One region of the Dactylosporangium sp. NPDC051541 genome, then DNA from elsewhere that is predicted to be linked to it. Evidence: riboswitches for the same ligand, from Rfam matches in the RefSeq annotation. Region 1 holds a riboswitch; the other holds the start of a gene.
What was found. A riboswitch is a leader RNA that binds a small molecule or an ion and turns the genes downstream of it on or off. The one in region 1 is predicted to bind S-adenosylmethionine.

Region 1 (5,350 bases):
GGCGCCGCACCGCCGAGCGCCCGACCCGCAAGGCGCTGACCGCCCGGCTCACACGACACTGACCGCCCGGCCCGCAACACGCAGACCGCCCGGCCGCCCCGACAGCGACACAGCGACACAGCGGCACAGCGGCACAGCGGCACAGCGGCACAGCGGCACAGCGGCACAGCGGCACAGCGGCGGTGAACGGGCGGGGTGGGCGGCGGGTGACGAGCGGATCGGTGTTGGGGTGTCAGGCGGGCATGGGGCCCTGCCAGTTGGCCCAGGTGTCGCGGAAGCGGAAGCCCATGGCCTCGTTGATCGCGATCATGTAGGAGTTGTCGGCCGCGTTGAAGGTGTCGATCACGGTGACGGCGGGCTCGGCCGCGCGTAGCGTGCGCAGGTTGGCCACCTTGGCGACGAGGCCGAGGCGGTGGCCGCGATGGGCCGGGTGGACCAGGGTGATCAGCTGCCAGCAGTGCCAGTCGACCGTCTTCGCGACCCGCAGCGCCGTCCACGCCACGAGCTGGCCGGTGGCCTCGTGCACCAGGCCGCACTCGTAGCGCCGGGCTCCCCAGGCGGCGAACGCGCGGTACAGCTGCCGCAGCCGGGCCGCGTCGACCTGCTCCGGCTCGTAGTCGAGCTCGCCCATGGGTGTCTCGGCGAGGAAGGAGCTGTCGAGCGCGGCGAGGTCCTCGACGTACTCCTCCGGCAGCTCGTTGCTCCACTGCACCAGCCGGTAGCCGGCCGCTTTGACGAGGCCTTCGGCGTACATGTGGTCGAGGGCGGCGTCGTCGATGTCGGCCAGGTCGAGGCGGCGGCGGGCGTCGAGCAGGCCGTTGCGCAGGCCGGCGGCGGCGGCGAATCCGTTGGGGCCGTCACCCTCGGGGCTGAAGCCGAGGACGCTGGTACGACCGTCGGCGCGGGCCGGGACGAGCGCGTGGGTGTAGAGGGCGCGGCCGATCCCTTGCCGCCGCGCGTCGGGGCGCACGTAGAGGTCGACGTGGGCCTTGTCGAGGTTGTCGAGGTGCGGCAGGTCGAGCTGGGCCACACCGACGGGCTCGTCGCCGTGCCGCGCCAGGTAGAACGACCGCTTGGTGGCCGGGGCCGGGACCTCGAACTGCCGCTCGTACTGGTAGCGGCACAGCGGCGGCAGCTCGGGCCGGTCCGCCCGGAGCGCCGCGACGAGCACGTCGTACACCGCGTCGACGGCCGCCGGGTCGTCGGCGCGCACCTCGACGATCTCGAGCGTGGTGGGAGACATGCCGCCAGCGTGGCGCCGCCCCGAAGCGAGAGCAAACCAATTACGCCGGCTGATCAAGCAACGCCGACCGCAACCACGTGTGGCCGGGGGTGCGGGTGGGCGGAGCCCTATGCCGGGGAGGGAGCGAAGCGACCGCGAAACACAGCAGAATTTGGTCGAGAGGACGCTCGCCAGCACCTCCGGTGCTGTGGTCGCGGACCCAGGGGTCTCGCGGCGACACGTCCTCCCGCACCGAGCATCCTGAACCTAGGGCAACAGGTCGTCAAGTCCTCGATCCGACGATCCGCGCACCATCGATCACGCTGCGTGTCGATCACCGCCCCGGCCGGGACTCGGCGTTCCTAGTCCCGGCCTGGAAGCGCTCTCCGCAGATGAACGCTCGGTGATCGTGCCAGACCAAAAAATCATCCGGCCGTGGTCGGGCTCAGCCGAGCAGGCCGGCCTCGCGGGCGGACTTCAGGGACGGCTTCACGCGGTGCGTCGGCCCCACCCGGTCGGCCACCGCATCCAGGGTCTTCAGCCCGTCGCCGGTGTTGAAGACGACCGTCTCGGCGTTCGGGTCCAAACGACCCGACTCGACGAGCTTCTTGAGCACCGCCGTGGTCACCCCGCCGGCCGTCTCGGCGTAGACGCCGGTGGTCCGGGCGAGCAGCTGGATGCCGGCGCGGATCTCGTCGTCGTCGACGTACTCCATCCAGCCCCCGCTGCGCCGCACCGATTCGAGGGCGTAGACGCCGGCCGCCGGGTCGCCGATGTTCAGCGACTTCGCGATGCCGGTGGGCTTGACCGGGATGATGTCCTCGCGGCCCTCGTGCAGGGCGGTGGCGATCGGGTTGCAGCCGGCCGACTGGGCCCCGAAGACCTTCCACTCCGACGGCGGCACCAGGCCGATCTCGACCAGCTCGGCGAACGCCTTGTCAATCTTGGTCAGCAGTTCGCCGCTGGCCATCGGGATGACGACCTGGGCCGGGATGCGCCAGCCGAGCTGCTCGGCGACCTCGTAGCCGAGCGTCTTGGAGCCCTCGGCGTAGAACGGCCGCACGTTGACGTTGACGAACGCCGTGTCCTCGAACTCGTCGGTCTCGGTGAGCTCCGAGCACAGCCGGTTGACCTCGTCGTAGGAGCCTTCGATGGCGACGACCTCGCCGCCGTAGACGGCCGTCATGACGATCTTGCCGGGCTCGAGGTCGGCCGGGATGAACACGGTCGACGGCACGCCGGCCCGGGCGGCATGCGCGGCCACGGAGTTGGCCAGGTTGCCGGTGGAGGCGCAGGAGTACCGCGTGAAGCCGAGCGCCTTCGCGGCGGTCAGCGCGACCGAGACCACCCGGTCCTTGAACGAGTGCGTCGGGTTGGCCGAGTCGTCCTTGACGTACAGCGGGGCGGTGAACCCGAGCTCCTTACCCAGGCCGTCGGCCCGCACCAGCGGGGTGAGGCCGGGGTCGAGGGTGACGCGGGTGGCCGGGTCGACGCCGACCGGCAGCAGCGGCGCATACCGCCAGATGTTCTTGGGTCCCGCCTCGATCTGCTCCCGGGTCACCTTGGCCAGCGCCTCGGCGTCGTAGCCGACCTCGAGCGGGCCGAAACACTCGTAACAGGCGTGCTGCGCGGCCAGCGGGAACGTCGCGCCACAGCCGCGGCAGACCAGGTTGCGGGCGGGTGAGTCGGTGAAGACGCCGAGCGTCGAGGTCATGGCGGAGGCCTTCCTCTCATCTTTCCCGCGCGCACGGGCGTGTGCGCGAGACGGATTTGGCACCTACCGCGGCTGACCTCGTCATCGAGCCATTGCCGCAGGGGTTGCCGGGGCTTCATCGGGCCGTATCCCTCTGCCCCTCTGGATGAGGTATTGAGTTGTAAGACGCGCCAAGACGCGTGACGCCCAGTGTAAGGGGCACCACCGCCGGCCGGGTATGAGTCATCTCACGAGGTGGGCAGCGCTAGGTTTTCATTCATGCACCACGCGGCAGCGGACTGGTTCACCCGGCGCACCTCTCGTTGGACCGACTGGCCGGTCGAGGAGGTGCTCGAAGCAAAGGGCGACACCCGGGTCAGCGTGGTACTGCCCGCCCTCGACGAGGAGCCGACAGTAGGAGAGATCGTTTCGGGGGTACGGTCGCTGGGCCCCCTCGTCGACGAGCTGATCGTCGTCGACTCCGGCTCCGTCGACCGCACCGCCGAGGTGGCCGCGGCCGCCGGCGCGACCGTGCACCACCGCGACGACATCCTCCCGGCCACCGGCTCGCGGCCGGGCAAGGGCGAGGTGCTGTGGAAGGCCCTCGCGGTCACCAAGGGCGACATCCTGGTGTACGTCGATGCCGACCTGACCGACTTCCGCCCCCACTTCGTCACGGGCCTGCTGGGGCCGCTGCTGGCCGATCCGGCGACGCTGATGGTCAAGGCGTTCTACGACCGGCCCCTGCTCGACGTCTCCGCGGCCGGTGGCGGGCGGGTCACCGAGCTGGCCGCCCGGCCGCTGCTCAACGCCTACTTCCCGGAGCTGTCCGGGGTCGTGCAGCCCCTGGCCGGCGAGTACGCGGCGCGCCGGACCCTGCTGGAGGCGCTGCCGTTCGCGGCCGGCTACGGCGTGGAGACGGGCCTGCTCATCGATGCCTGGCGGGCCTACGGCTTGGACGCGATCGCCCAGGTCGACCTCGGCCAGCGGACCCACGGCCACCAGGACACGGCGGCGCTGGGCCGGATGGCGGCCACGATCCTGCAGACCATCAACGCCCGGGTCGAGCCGGGCCACTCCCTCTGGCCGACGCTGACGCAGTTCGAACGTCAAAATTCGGCGGTGGTACCGCATGAGACGCCGGTCGCCCACCCGGACCGCCCGGCGATGCGGACCGTCCCCGGCTACTCCTCCTGAGCCGGCACGAAGCGCCACAGATCGGCCACCGATATCCCGGCCCCCACCACGGCCAGCAGCAGCGCGCCCCACTCGGCGGTGAGCAGCCACCCGGGCGTCTCGATGATGGCCACCGGGTCCTCGCCGGTGAGCGAGCCGACCACGAGCACGACGGCGACCAGCAGCATCAGCACCAGCAGCAGGACCGACGTGAGCCGGAGCACCCACACGCCGGTGCGGCCGCCGAGCCGGGCCAGCAGCGCACCGCCGGCGGCCACCGAGGCGCCGAATGCGCTGGCGATCGCGCCGACGAGGGTGAAGATCTTGGCCGTCTGCGCCTCGACCGGACCCTTCGTCAGGTTCGAGCTCGCCGCGAAGCGGGTCCACTCGTAGACGTGCGCTTGGTCGTAGTACAGCCCGGCCGCGAGCACGGCCAGACTGATGGCTAAGACACAGGCGCCGGTTAAGGCGGAGATCCGCATGAGCGGGCACCCTACCGGTCGGTAGGGCACCGCCCCAAGAAGATCAGCTGACGACGTCCTTGCGCAGGAACCGCCACCAGCCGAGGGCGAAGAACACGGTGGCGTAGGCCAGCGAGGCGATCGCGCCCTTGACCAGGTCGTCGGTCTGCATCGGGCTGGACAGCAGGCCCAGCCAGGCGTCGGCGTAGTGCGTCGGCAGGACCGTGCGCAAGTTTCCGAGCGCGGTGATCTGGTCGAGGATGTTGGACAGGATCTGCAGGAGCACCGCCCCGCCGACCGCGCCGAGCGGGGCATCCGTCGACACCGACAGCAGGAACGCCAGGGACGCGACGACGAGCAGGGTGACGCAGAGGTAGCCGACGATCTCGGCCAGCCGCACCAGGCTCGTCCCGGCCGCGATCTCGCCGCCGATCGGGGCGCTCAGCGGCGACCAGCCGTAGCGCAGCGTCCCCGCGATGAGCGCCGTGAGCACCAGGGTGAGGATCGCGGCCAGGCTGTAGAGCAGCGACACGGCCAGCTTGACGGCGAGCAGGCGGGAGCGCGGCACCGGCATCGCCAGCAGGTAGCGCAGGCTTCCCCAGCTCGCCTCGGACGCCACGGTGTCGCCGTGGAAGAGCGCGACCACCACGACGAGCAGGAAGCCCGCCGAGACCAGCAGGGTGAACAGGGTGAAGTTGGGCCCGCCGCTGGTGGCCAGGTCGGAGAGGCGGGAGAACTCGCCACCCCCACCGCCGCCGTCCCCGTTGTCGCCGTTGGTGTCGAGCTGGAACGCGATCA
Region 2 (5,350 bases), 170 kb from region 1:
ATCCGCTGTATCGGCGGACAACACCACCGGGGACGGCCTGCCCATCCGGCTCCTGCACGATCGGGTGCTGGTCAAGCTCGAAGGGGCCGAGGGCGAGCGCCGGCACATCTCCGGCATCGTGATCCCGGCCACCGCGTCGGTCGGCAAGCGGCTGTCGTGGGCGACCGCGGTCGGGGTCGGGCCCAACGTGCGGTCGATCGTCTCCGGTGACCGGGTGCTCTTCGACCCCGAGGACCGGTCCGAGGTCGAGCTGCAGGGCCGCGACTACGTGCTGCTCAGGGAGCGGGACGTGCACGCGGTCGCGGCCCGGCGGGTCGAGCCCGACTCGACGGGGCTCTACCTGTAATAGGGCGCGGCAAACGCCGGCGGCGGGGGAATCGGCGGGGCCAGCGGGACCGGCACGGGCACGACCGGGGTCGGCGGCGCCTCGAGGACGCGCACGACGCCGTCCGGGAAGGTGATGTGGTATCGCGAGCCGTCCCACACGGCGCGCGGCGACTGCGGGTCGCGGCCGACGAAGACCTGGCGGTATGCGTCGAGGGCGGTCAGCAGCTGCCGCTCCTCGGCCAGGGCCTCCATCCGGCGTTTCGGCTCCTTGTCCAGGCCGCGGTGCAGGCCGTCGCGCAGCAGCGCCAGCCGGGTCGCGTCGAACTGGAACGCCCGCATGGCCTTGGCCCCCGCGTCGCCGGCCACCCGCTTGGCCCAGCGGCGGGCCGAGAGCCGGCGGCCGAGCGTGCCGAGCGCGGCGACCTCCGGCGGGGAGAACCAGCCGGCCCGGGAGTACTCGCCCAGGACCCGCTCGGTCAGCTTGCCCTCGTTGGAGCGCAGCCAGAGCGCGAACCCGACCATGCACAGGAAGATCGGCATCATCACCGCGAAGTAGCCGTACAGCAGCACCCAGGCGCTGGTGGACGCGGTCACCGACATCAGGTTCCAGGAGCCGTGCAGCATCATCGCGACCAGCAGGCCGGCGAGGGGGGCCAGCCAGCGCACGGCCTTGGCCGAGGAGCGGGAGGCGACGCCGAGGCCGATGCCGGTCATCGAGGTGAACAGCGGGTGGGCGAAGCCGGTCATCAGGATCCGCACGATGAAGATGCCCACGAGGGCCGCGGCCCCGGTCACCGGCCCGGACTTGTCGGCCGTCTCGCCATAGCCCTTGAAGCCGAGGTACAGGATGTTCTCGACCATCGCGAACCCGGTCGCCGACAGTCCACAGTAGACGATGCCGTCGATGATGCCGGAGAACGCCCGGGGCCGCCGCCAGAACAGCAGGACCGGCCCGAGCGCCTTCATGCTCTCCTCGATCAGCGGCGCCACGAGCACCGCGACGATCGCGTCGGACAGGCCGGCCTTCTCGGCGAAGTAGGCGCCGGTGGTGTTGACGGCGAGCGCGACGCCGGTCGCGACGAACGCGCCCCAGCCGAAGACGAACACGAGGTACTTCACGGGCTCCGGCTCGTAGCGGTCGAGCCACAGGAAACAGGAGACCAGCACCGGCACCGGGATGATCGCCGAGGACATCCCGATGATCAGTGAGGTCCAGCCGCCGCTGAACCCGAGGAACGCGAGCACGGCCACGCCGCAGGCCGCGATGAAGCTCATGACAGCGATGAGCGTCAGGAGCCGGCGGCGGTCGGAGCGGCGCGAGGGCGGGGCGGCGGCCAGCGCGAGGGCGGCCGTCGGGTACTCCTGCTGGCCGGTCCTGGGCTCGCTCGCCTCGGTCACGTTGGGCACCGCGGCCATCGGCGGGCCCATCGGCGGCAGCCCGGCCGCCGCCGGCCGCGACCACTCGGAGCCGGGCGGCGGGGAGGTCGGCCCGGCCGACGGCGACGCGAAGACCGGTCCGGGTGGGGCGGACGCGGGCGTTCCAGGCGGCGCGGACGCGGGCACGGGCGGCGCGGAGGCCGGGTAAGGCGGCGCGGAGGCCGGGTAAGGCGGCGCGGAGGCCGGCGGTGGCGTCGGCGAGCCCCACGCCGGCGGAGGCGAACCCCAGGCCGGCGGAGGTTGCGGGGTCCCGCCGGGGCCAGCCGGGGGAGGCTCGCTCGGAGCGGCCCAAGGGGTCGCGCCCGACGTGGGGACGGCGGGCGGCCCGGACGCAGGCTCAGGCGAGGACGGCGTCCCACTCGGCGGGAGTTCGCTCATGGGGCAACTTTATCTGCGCTACCGTCGGCGTAGGTCATGAGTGCCAGCGCACAGCCCCGGCTTGCTGGCCGGCAACCCTCGCGTTCGCGGCGGGGTGCCCCGGGTGATGACCCGGCCCGGCGCGCGGTGTGCCGGGCAAGCGCGAGCACAAGAGGAGTGTCTCCGTGTCGGCCTATGACGCTGCCCAGATTCTGACGCCCGGCGAGGTCAAGCTCACCGACGGCCGGTCCGTCGAGTTCGCCAACCTCGACATCGCCGCCACCGCACCCTGTCTGCGGGTCGTCGCGGACGCCGTGGCCGACCTGCTGCCGTTCTACGGCAGCGTCCACCGCGGTGCCGGGGCGCTGTCGGAACGCTGCACCCGGGAGTACGAGCAGGCCCGCGAGACCGTCGCCGACGTTCTCGGCCACGGCCCGGGCGACACCGTGATCTTCACCCGCAACACCACTGACGCGTTCAACCTGCTCGCCCGGGCCGTCCCGGCGGGCACCACGGTCGTCACGTTCGACACCGAGCACCACGCCAACCTGCTGCCCTGGCGCAACCCGGTCCGGCTGGAGGCCCCGCGCTCACCCGCGGCGGCCGTCGAGATTCTCCGGGCGGCTCTGCGCGGCCTCGAGGGCAACGTACTGGTCAGCGTCACCGCGGCCAGCAACGTCACCGGCGAGGTCTGGCCGATCGAGCGCCTGGCGGCGGTGGCGCACGAGTTCGGCGCCCGGATCGCCGTCGACGCCGCGCAGCTGGCCCCGCACGCGCCGAAGCGGCTGGCCGGGCTGGGGGCGGATTACATCGCGTTCTCGGGGCACAAGCTGTACGCGCCGTTCGGGGCCGGCGTGCTGGCCGGCCGGGCCGACTGGCTGGACGCGGCCGAGCCGTACCTGGCCGGTGGGGGCGCCAGCGCCCACGTCGCCGACGACGGCACCACCCGCTGGGCGACCGGGCCGGCCCGGCACGAGGCCGGCACCCCGAACCTTCTCGGTGCGGTCGCCCTCGCCACCGCCCTGCGGGCCCTGCACGACCGCGACCTCGCCACCGCCGAGCAGGCCCTGCTCCAGCGGCTCCGCGCCGGCCTGGCCGCGCTCCCCCACGTCACGGAGCTGCGCCTGTTCCCGGCCGACGCCGAGCGGGTCGGCATCGTGTCGTTCACGGTGGCCGGCCGCGACCCGGGTGAGGTGGCGGTGACGCTGGGCCGCGACCACGGCATCGGCGTCCGGACCGGCCTGTTCTGTGCGCACCCGCTGACTCGTCGCCTGCTAAATGACGATAAGTCCGATAAGTCGGGCCAAGCAGTGCCCGACTTATCGTCAGGACAAGCCATCAGAGCAAGCTTCGGCATCGGTACTACAGCCGAGCACATCGACCGCCTACTCGCCGCACTCCAATAGATCGCCCAGCGTCTCGACGCGTTCCAGCACGACGGACGGGGTCAGGTCGGTGGCAGTGAGCTCGCCGGCCTCGACCTCCTCCCAGGTGAGCGGCGCGCTCACCGTCGGCACCGAGCCGGCCCGCAATGAATACGGCGCCACGGTCGTCTTGAACGCGTTGTTCTGGCTCCAGTCGATGAACACCTTGCCTGGCCGCAACTGTTTCGCCATCTTCGAAACGATCAACCCGGGATGGGCCCGGGCCAGTTCGTCGGCGATGGCTTTGGCATAGGCGCTGATCTCGTCCGCGGATTCGTCGCCCGGAAGCGGTACCACCAATTGCATGCCCTTTTTCCCGGACGTTTTCGCACAGCCGGAGAGGCCGTCCGCGGCCAGGCGTTCGCGCAGGAGCAGGGCCACCGCATAGCACTCCGGAAGACCCGCGGGCGGGCCCGGATCCAGATCGACCACCATTTGGTCCGGGTCCAGGGCGCGGCCTTCGGCGTCCACCCGCCACTGGGGCGTGTGCAGCTCCAATGCCGCCAGGTTGGCCAGCCACACCATGGTGGCGAGCTCCTCGGCCACGATGAAGTCGATTTTCTCACGGTTCTTCGAGGAGCCGGGGACCGGGAGCCGGACCGTGCGGACCCAGTCCGGAGTGGCGGCCGGCGCGTTCTTCTCGAAGAAGCTGTTGCCCTCGACGCCGTTCGGATAGCGGGTGCGGGTCAGGGGGCGGTCGCGGAGGTACGGCAGCAGCGTCGGCGCGATTCTCGTGTAATAGTCGAGGACCTCGCCCTTGGTGAAACCGGCCTGCGGATAGAGGACCTTGTCGAGATTGGAGATGTCGAGGCGGCGGCCGGCCACCTCGACGTGCAGGCGATCAGGCATCGTGCACCTCCCCCGCGGTCAGGTCCGGGCGAATGCGCAGGAATCGCGGGAAACGCAGCCGGCCGTCGCGGGTCCGGTGCCCGAATTTGACTTCCACCACGAGATGCGGCGTGACCCACACGGCTCCTCGTGCGTCTTCTCGCGGTACCGATGAGCCAAATGGATTGTGTCTTGTCGACAATGGCTCGAGCGCCGACAGAAGCGAACGCTCGGCCGCCCCGGAAATGCCGCCGCCGACCCGGCCCCGATAGGCGAGCCCGCCCGCCGCCGGCACGCCGACCAGCAGCGCCCCGAGCGCCCGCTTGCCCGGCCGCCAGCCGCCGACCACGAACTCGGCGCTCTCCTCCAGCTTGACCTTGATCCAGTCGGAAGTGCGGACACCTTGGTGGTACAGCGAGTCGGCGCGCTTCGCCACCACGCCCTCGAGCTTGTTCTCGACGCTCGCGGCCACCGTCGCCGGACCGTCGTCGAAGGCCGGCGGCACCATCGCGCGCGGCCCCAGCGGGAGGCGCTCCAGGCGCTCGCGGCGGCGGAGGTACGGCCGCGCGACGAGGTCCTCCCCCTCGGCCCGCAGCGCGTCGAAAACCAGGTAGGTGACGGGGACGGTCGCCGCCAGCCGGGCCGCCCGGAGCGGCTCGCGCACGTGCATCCGCTCGGCGAGGACCTGGAACGACGGCTGCCCGGCCTCATCCATGGCCACGACCTCCCCGTCGAGCACCGAGTCGGCCAGCCCCTGCCCGACGCCCGCGAGCTCCGGATAGGCGGCCGTCACCTCGGCCCCACTGCGGGCGAAAAGCCTGGTCACACCATCTTTGACGACCGCGATCGCGCGGATGCCGTCCCATTTGAACTCGTATACCCACCCGGCTCCGGAGGGCAGCACGCCGGGTGATGCGAGCATCGGTACCGGCGGCGTCACCACGGGTAACACGATAGTTCGCTCTCGAGTTCCTCGC

Region 2: it holds a riboswitch for S-adenosylmethionine, as region 1 does, so the genes downstream of both, ACIA8L_RS02255 (aminotransferase class V-fold PLP-dependent enzyme) here and thrC (threonine synthase) in region 1, are expected to answer to the same signal.

The regions. Positions count from the first base shown of each region.
Region 1 covers NZ_JBITDU010000001.1:319,125-324,474, reverse strand. Annotated here, with positions in the region: gene ACIA8L_RS01480 (GNAT family N-acetyltransferase) at 233-1,420, opposite strand; gene thrC (threonine synthase) at 1,668-2,936, opposite strand; SAM riboswitch class I at 2,950-3,088, opposite strand; gene ACIA8L_RS01470 (glucosyl-3-phosphoglycerate synthase) at 3,195-4,112, shown strand; gene ACIA8L_RS01465 (hypothetical protein) at 4,100-4,573, opposite strand; gene ACIA8L_RS01460 (ABC transporter permease) at 4,617-5,350, opposite strand, start outside.
Region 2 covers NZ_JBITDU010000001.1:493,304-498,653, reverse strand. Annotated here, with positions in the region: gene ACIA8L_RS02275 (AI-2E family transporter) at 1-2, opposite strand, end outside; gene ACIA8L_RS02270 (GroES family chaperonin) at 38-346, shown strand; gene ACIA8L_RS02265 (PrsW family intramembrane metalloprotease) at 337-1,743, opposite strand; gene ACIA8L_RS02260 (hypothetical protein) at 1,727-1,912, shown strand; SAM riboswitch class IV at 2,175-2,290, shown strand; gene ACIA8L_RS02255 (aminotransferase class V-fold PLP-dependent enzyme) at 2,331-3,527, shown strand; gene ligD (non-homologous end-joining DNA ligase) at 3,507-4,394, opposite strand; gene ligD (non-homologous end-joining DNA ligase) at 4,387-5,295, opposite strand.